2 regions of the Shewanella sp. SM71 genome follow, and region 1 is predicted to be linked to the other one. Evidence: riboswitches for the same ligand, from Rfam matches in the RefSeq annotation. Region 1 holds a riboswitch; the other holds the start of a gene.

Region 1 (4,234 bases):
TAAGGATTCGAGCTGACCTAAGGCACCGGGCGGCTTAGTCTTAAGATCAATTTTCTGCAGAATCACCAGATCCTGCGCTTTACTCACAGGGCTTATTTGAAAAGACACGGCTGACTGAGACATCCACACTCCACTTTGTAATCTACATTAAATAACCACAACGCATCCCGCGTTTATGACGAACATGTCCAATTGTGCATTTCCAATCGCGGGTGGGATATCAACAGAAATACTGATTATCCCGTCAGTCTGCACTTACGACATGACTCTAGGATGACGACTTAACTCTGGGTTTACGTCCTGACTAGGTGCCTACGGCATGACCTTGTATTTACGGCATGACTCTACGCTTACGCAAAATCAGCAAAAAGAACATGCTACCTATGGCGGCCGTGATAATGCCCACAGGCAACTCTTGATTACCCAATAAACAGCGCGCTAATACATCAATCCACACCATAAATAATCCGCCCACCAACGCCGTTAATAAAATCGGCTGACGACCGGGGAACAGCATGCGTACTGTGTGGGGGATCATTAACCCGACAAAACCGATACCGCCACAGGTAGCCACCAAAATAGCGGTAATCAAGGAGCAGAGCAGCAACATATTGAGACGCAGCTTAGGCACATTCACCCCTAAGGTATGCGCCGTTTCATCCCCCGCCTGCAACGCCATGATCTGCCGTTTCATGCCTAAAATAATGAATAAACTCGCGCCAATAACCAGTGTCGGCAGTACTAACAAAGACCAACTGGCCTTTGCAAAACTGCCTAAACTCCAAAACAGCACAGAGGCTGTCGCCTGCGGACTGGCGAAATACAGCAGCAAACTCGTTAATGCGCCGAACATAAAGGAGGTCGCCACACCAGAGAGCAACATGCGCTCCACTTGGCTATTAAGCCCAAGCCCAGACAAGGCAAGCACTATTAGCACCGACAAACTCGCGCCAATAAAAGCGCCCAAGGGCAAGCTAAACCAAAGTAATCCAGACAAGGCACCCGAACCGCTAAAAAGCCCAGAATGTGCCGTCATACCCGCATTATCAAAAAATCCAGAGCCAGTGAATAAGGTCAACATCACCACAGCGCCAAAGGACGCGCCTGAGCTAATGCCAAACAAATAGGGATCGGCGAGCGGATTGCGAGTCACGGTTTGCAACACACTGCCCGCCAGTGACAAACCCGCACCCGCCACAAAAGCCAGTAAAATGCGCGGTAGCCTGAGCTCCATCACAATGCGCTCAGTCATGCCATTGGCTTGAGTGAGGTTCGTCGCCTTATTGATAAATACTTGAATAACATCCGTAAAACTGATGTTCGCCGCACCAAAACTCGTCGCGGCAATAGGCGTTATCAAAGTGATGATACCTAATACGAGCAGCATCAGTTGTTGTCTCGTCAACGGTGTCACGATACGCCCCAAATATGAGATGAAATATTGTTTACTCCCCTGAGTCATCCACCCTCGCCTCGCTCATTCAGGCCATGATCTACATGGTGATAACCATAAAAATAGCTGATTAAGGGCTTTTTATGTTGTGGATGGGGCGATACCTGAGCACACACGCCAAACACATCGCCAATTCGCGCCTCGGTTAATACTTCGGTTGGCGTCCCCATAGCGCTGACTTCCCCGTTATGGATCAACAACAAACTGTCGCACAGGGCACTGGCTAAATTAAGATCATGAATAGAGGCAATCACGCTGATGCCAAGACTACGCACTAATTCGAGGATTTGAATTTGATAGCGCACATCGAGGTGGTTCGTTGGCTCATCGAGGATTAAAAGCTGCGGCTGCTGCACTATGGCGCGGGCAATCAAGGCGCGTTGCTTTTCACCGCCAGATAAGTGCTCATATTGTTGGTGCATCTTATGGCTCAAGCCGACTTTCTCTAAAGCCTTAGCAATACGCTCAGTATCACAGCTCGAATTGGTATCGAACATGCCCTTGTGGGGCGTTAAGCCCATGCTGACCAATTGCTCTGTGGTGAGGTCAAAATAGTGCGGTGTATCCTGCTGCACTACGGCGACGCGACAGGCAAACGCCTTGGGCGACAAGCGCTCAATATCTTGATCAAAAAGGGTAATTTTGCCCTGAGTCTGGCGAACAAACCGATACAAACAGCGCAGCAAGCTAGACTTGCCCGCACCGTTAGGGCCAATCAGCCCCAGCATCTGCCCCGTTGGCAGCGTAAAGTTAATATTGGAAAGTATGGTTTTGCCATCGATACACCAGCTCAACTGGCTCACATTAAGCGCGACTGACGGGCTCAATGATGGGTTAGTGTCATTCACGGGGCTGTTAGTTTGGATTGCAGAAAGTTTCACCTAAGCGGCGCTCCTATCGAGTCCAAACCTGTATAAAAAAAGGTTGTGCATATTGTCATCTGCTCCCTCGAGTCACCCGCTCGAGAACTAAGGCTGCACGCAGCGATAACAGAAATAGGCAGGTCTCCTGACTTGTAGAAAAGAAGGAGCTAGGCTCTAGAATCTAGAATCTAGGTGCTTCTTTAAACTACTCACAGTTGCGGGCACAGTTCGGGCTGACTGACGAGCAGCTCCCCGATTCCCTATTATGTTTGGGTTGATATGCTCTTTGTTAACAACGCCACTATTAATTAAAACAGCGGAGCGATTCGAACAAAGAGAGTCTATTCCCAACACCTATTTCTGCGACGTTATCACTCATTGCGCATGTAATACGCTATCTCGTTCAAACGTCAGGGAAAAGCATTATCCTACATCTATCCCATTAGGCAATGCTGTTTAAATCAGAATATTTTCATGTCAGCTTATTCTCGCCAAACAATCACGCCTACACCATAACTCCTAGGTCGTGAAATAAGGCCTCAACACCTGCGCCCACTCGGCCAATCTAAACGCCAATAGCAGGCACCCTGTTCATCTTGCAGCACATTAATGCTCACCACGGCCGCCACGGGTAAATCGAGTTGACTATAAAACCCCACCGCCCGTTCAACCCCTAAGGCACGCGCCATTAAGTGACGGATCACCCCGCCGTGGGTCACGACCCACACTTGAGTGGCTGGCATATTGACAGTGGTTTCATTAACGGCACTGTTTTCATTACCCATTTTATGTGAGTCAAGGGTCAATCGTTCAAACTCGGCGGCGAGTATCTGGTCAATCGTCCCATTCACCCGCGACTCAAAACTTGCCATAGTTTCACCATTAGGCGGCGGAGTTTGCCAAGGGTTTTGCCAATACGCCGCTAAGTGTTCGCCCTCTTGTTGATACAGTTCATCGAGCCGACAACCGTCCCAATCACCAAAATCAATTTCCCGTAAACCCGACAAACACTGCGCCTGCAATGGCCTTGACTCAGATATCAGTGCCGCCGTCGAATGCAGCTCGGCGGCAAAAGCGTGGGCAAAATCGGCGCAACGGCGTGAAGTCGAGCTATAAATCGCGCTACACACGCTGGCCTGTGACTCAACTGCTGCCGACATTTGTTGCCAACCCTTTTTGCTTAAAGGCACATCCACACGACCCCGCAAAATAGCGCCGCCTTCACACTCACCGTGGCGCAACAATAACAATCGAACTTGTTTCATATATGCCTTTTTAGTTAGGGACTAGATGCTAGGAACTCAAGCCGAGGGCCTAAATTCTTGATTCTCGATTCTCGCTCCTAATGCCTTTGACTTTCATCTTGCCCTGACAATCATAAGTCGCGTATTATGGACGTCTATACGTTTAAATGTCCAAAACAAATTTTTAAGAACAAGTATTCAAAAAATGTCGGCAGACGACAATAAAATGCACTTAGCATAACAATGGCCGATTTTTGGACTTAACTTAGCTGTATTTAAGGTAATTATTTATGACGATACCCTCAACCAAAGCCAGCCAAATATTAGCAGACATTCGCAAACAGCTTGCAGAGCGCATTCTGATCTTAGACGGTGCCATGGGCACTATGATCCAAGGCTACAAGCTGGAAGAAGAGGACTATCGCGGCGAACGTTTTAAAGATTGGCATACGGATGTCAAAGGTAACAACGACCTCTTGGTCTTGTCGCAACCCCACATCATCAAACAAATTCACACCGACTACTTAAACGCCGGTGCCGACATCATTGAAACCAACACCTTTAACGCCACCACCATCGCCATGGCCGACTACGACATGCAGTCGCTGTCCGCCGAAATTAACTTAGTCGGCGCGCGACTCGCCCGTGAAGCCTGTGATGAAGCCTTTGCTGCC
Region 2 (4,234 bases), on a different contig from region 1:
CCCACAGTCGAGACTGTAGTCACCAACAGTTCGGCCTTTGCGGCGTTAACACAATCTGGTGAGGTGATTACTTGGGGCGACAGTTATGCTGGTGGTGATAGCCGCGAGGTGACGGGGCAGCTTAAGCAAGTTAAGCAAATCGTCCCAGTTAAGGACGGGTTTGCCGCGCTACGTCAAGATGGCACTGTGGTTTACTGGGGTAATGTAGGGAAATTGAGCCTCGACAAAGCCCTGCAAAACCGCATGACCAATATTACCAAGTTGTTCGCTAATCAAGAGGCCATTGCGGCCCTTGATGCTAATGGCAAGGTACACACTTGGGGTTATGGCCCCTACGGCGGCAATAGCTTACATGTGCAGGATCAATTAGTTGATGTTGTCGATATCTTCGCCAGAGGACGCAGTTTTGTCGCCCTCAAAAAAGAGGGCAGTGCTGTGATTTGGGGGCAGGTTGAAGAGTCGACCAATATGAAAAAGTTACTCCCGCAGCTTACGGATGTGGCGAAGATCGAATATTTTCAACACACCTATGCCGCCTTGAAAAAGGACGGCACTGTGGTGAGTTGGGGTTGGCGCAGTGATGCTTACTCGATCCGCAGCGCCTTAAAGGATGTGGCGAGTATGACGGCAAACAATTGTGCCTTTGCGATTTTAAGTCCTACGGGGGATGCGCATTTTTGGGGCGATGGGATTAACTGTGGTGTCGATTGGATTAAAAAAACCAATATCACAGGGGTAAAAGAGATTATCAGCATTGGCTCAGGCTTTTTATTACTGCGGGATAAGGCCGTGCCGCAAATAGTGGCCGACGATACTGATTACGCTCATATGTTTGGGTTTCACTATGCCCAAGAGATTCTTGATAAATATTGGCAGGAAGGCAGCATCATTACCCAAGGGCCTGCCTCCTTTGTGTTTACGCGTCCCGATGGCAAAGTGGTGCCTGTTGGTTATCGCGCCAACCGTGAAAATGTGGAGAAGTTGATTGCACGTATTCCGCGCCTTACTTGGTTAGATGGCGCAAATGACGGTTATGTTGGCATCAGCGAAAAGGGGGAGCTGGTCTCTTGGTCGATGAATTTGCCAATGTTCGACAAGTCGCCAGTGCAACCTGCTGACTCGTTAGTGATTAAACCGCTGGATTTTACTCCCGTTGCCCAATGCGAAACCCCTGAGCAGCGTCAGGCGATTTTGAGCAAAGACAGACCAAAACCTGCGGCAAAAAACTGGGATGGTGTTTTCTAGCTCATGTGAGTTTTCTCGCTAACTTGAGATTAATGGACTTTCATCCGTATAGACGTCTATAATGCGCGCGCTCAGGTCTGATATGCTCTGAGCCTTGTTGGGCGTTAACAGATTGTACGCCCTTTGAACCTAATTTTGAGTCAACCTTCTGTGGTGCTTACGATGATAGTGTCGTGAGATAATCGGGAAGCCAGTGAAATTCTGGCACTGCCCCCGCAACGGTAAAAGGTGAGAGAAGACCGCGTTTGATTGGTGTGTTCAAGACTGAACCCGAAAGTCAGAATGTGAAAGGTCAGTCTCGCGTTAATCTAACTTTTAATGGATTAACATAGCCTAAGTCCGGAGACCGGCCCTAAAGGTGTTTTTGAGATTTCGGTGGGCAGATCTCAAAATGCGATAATCACCGTCAGTATTTACGACTGAATTAACGGTATCGTGGCGTCAATGCCCCGTTTTCCTTGCAGGAGTTAAAGGTAAAATGGGAACAAATCCAACAAAAATCGCGCTGCTGATCGGCAGCCTTTGCAGTTTTTCAATTATCGCGCCCGTTATGGCGGCTGACGATACCAGCACAGCTAAAGTCGACGAGCATCTTGTCGTGATCGGCCGCTCTGATAAGACCCCGTTAAATATTGCCGCCAATGTGAATGTGATTGATGCCGCGGCTATTGAAATGAGTGGCGCGACTAATTTGACCGACGTCTTACGCGGTCAAAGCGGTATTCAAATTTCGGATAACAATATTGGAACTAGCTTTGCTATGCGTGGTTTTAGCGCCAGCACTGCCGTTAATAACACGCTGATTTTACTTGATGGTCGTCGTCTCAATAATATCGATATCGCCGCACCTAGCCTTAATGCCATTCCGCTTAATCAAGTGGATCGTATTGAAATTTTATCGGGTAGTGCAGGTGTACTTTATGGCGATCAAGCCGTGGGCGGGGTGATTAATATTGTCACTAAGTCCCCTGAAAATACTGGCGGCAGCGTGCAGTTATCTGGCGGTAGCTTTGATACCTATGAAGGTCGTGGTGATGTGTCTGGCGCGATCAACAAAGATTGGCGTTACTTTTTCACCGGTAGTTACAACCAAGGTGACAACTATCGCCAGCATAATGCCAACGAAACCGGCTCTATTCTTGGCCGCATTCAATATAAAACAGCCACAGACTCGTTCTTTGTTGAAACCAGCTACTACGATAACGATCGTGAAAATCCGGGCTCGCTTACTGAAAAGCAATTTAAAGACGATCCCCGTGCTTCATCAAATAAGGTAGAGTATGCCCACGAGATGACCACTGCGGCGCGAACGGGTTACAAGCATCAGCTTAATCAAAACTGGGCGCTGGCGGCGGATTTAGATTACAGCGATACCTTAGTGTCTTCTCTTAATTGGGGGGCGAACAGCCATAACACACGCTCACTGTTAATGTTTAGCCCTAAAGCGTTAGCGAATTACAGCACGCGTCAAGGCGAGCTAAACCTAGTCACAGGTTTAGACATCAGCCGTGGCAAGGCTGATTTTGACACTATGGCGCGCAGTAATGTGCAGCAAATGCAAAGCGCCTATCTACAAGCTACAGTGCCTTTAAGCCATACTTTAAGTTACGTTGTGGGTGGTCGTTATGCACGAGTGACCGATGAGTTAGTCGATGGCAATGTCTATCCTAATGGCATGGATTTAGACGAAAATGCCCACGCATTCGAACTGGGTTTAAATTACCGCCCAACTGCGGAGCACAGACTCTATGTGCGCGCCGATGATAACTTCCGTTTTGCCAAAGTGGATGAGCAAGCTTATACATCGCCGGGCGTATTTGGCTTAAAGCCGCAAACAGGCCGTTCCTATGAGGCGGGTTGGGATTGGGCTGTCGCTAGTCAAACTCTGCGAGTCAGCCTATATCGTCTCGATTTAGAGGATGAAATTGTTTATGACTCGAGTGCAGTTAAACCCATTGGTGGAAATTTCAACGGTGCAAACGTCAATGCTGACGCTTCTCGTCGTTATGGCGCGGGTGCCGATTGGGATTGGCAGATCACTAAAGCGCTGCAGCTAGGGCTGGAATATAACTATACCGACGCCGAATTTACCGATGGTGCTAACGATGGCAAAGAGCTGTCTTGGGTGGCAAAACACACGGGACGCGGTTATGTCAGCATGGATTTTGCTGAGCATTTCCAAGTATTTGCCGAAGCTATCTACACGGGGGATCGTTTTATCGAAGGCGATAACGCTAATCAAGGTGATAAGCTAGCAAGTTACGTGCTTGGTAATTTAGCCTTGAATTATAATCGTGATGCTTGGCTTGCCAGTCTGCGTATCGATAATGTATTCGATAAAGATTATGTTAGCGCAGGCTATTATGGTGGTGGAACATATAATGGTTATTACTCAGGTCGAGGCCGTGATATTCGTTTCACTGTGGGCTACCGCTTCTAAATATTAATGAGCTATCTAATAACAAAGCCAGACTCAGTCTGGCTTTTTAGTTTTTACGCTGAGTTCAAAGAATAAATCTTAAAATAGGTATAGTCTTGAATATCGTTTTAGTAGAGTGGTTTAATTGTCGTTATCTATAGTGTTAGCGGGCAGTCATCACTAAATAGGAGTAATTTATATTTTACTCTGCTGTTTATTGCTGAAATTCTTAGTATTTTAGGTATGATGTGAGCTGTAACCGAATCATCTTATTGTTAATAAACAGGTGTAAAGTGTCTTATGACTGATCTTGAGCAACAGGTTTTTACTCAAGTTAGAGCTATCATAGCGAACGAAGAGCAAGTGATTGGCCGCCGAGGGATTCTAATTCCACTCAAAAAAGCGATCCTTGCTGAAGGCGACATTCGTAATGTGATTGACATTATCTCGAGCGATCCCGCATTGGCAGCGCACATGCTTATGCGCAGTAATTCCGCACAGGCTGCTGTAGTGGAAAATCACAAAACTCGCTCGTTGAAAGAAGCTTTGATCCGCTTAGGTCAAGTTAAT

Evidence for each region. Region 1 has a riboswitch for cobalamin ahead of L5L97_RS20055 (ABC transporter ATP-binding protein). Riboswitches for the same ligand answer to the same signal wherever they lie in the genome.
Region 2: linked by a shared signal. The riboswitch ahead of L5L97_RS02750 (TonB-dependent receptor) and the one ahead of L5L97_RS20055 (ABC transporter ATP-binding protein) in region 1 are both predicted to bind cobalamin.

The regions. Positions count from the first base shown of each region.
Region 1 covers NZ_JAKKRW010000025.1:59,787-64,020, reverse strand. The annotation lists gene cobT (nicotinate-nucleotide--dimethylbenzimidazole phosphoribosyltransferase) at 1-123, opposite strand, end outside; gene L5L97_RS20060 (FecCD family ABC transporter permease) at 332-1,462, opposite strand; gene L5L97_RS20055 (ABC transporter ATP-binding protein) at 1,459-2,334, opposite strand; cobalamin riboswitch at 2,434-2,634, opposite strand; gene L5L97_RS20050 (histidine phosphatase family protein) at 2,856-3,581, opposite strand; gene metH (methionine synthase) at 3,851-4,234, shown strand, end outside.
Region 2 covers NZ_JAKKRW010000002.1:60,639-64,872, forward strand. The annotation lists gene L5L97_RS02745 (hypothetical protein) at 1-1,245, shown strand, start outside; cobalamin riboswitch at 1,380-1,615, shown strand; gene L5L97_RS02750 (TonB-dependent receptor) at 1,724-3,685, shown strand; gene L5L97_RS02755 (HDOD domain-containing protein) at 3,965-4,234, shown strand, end outside.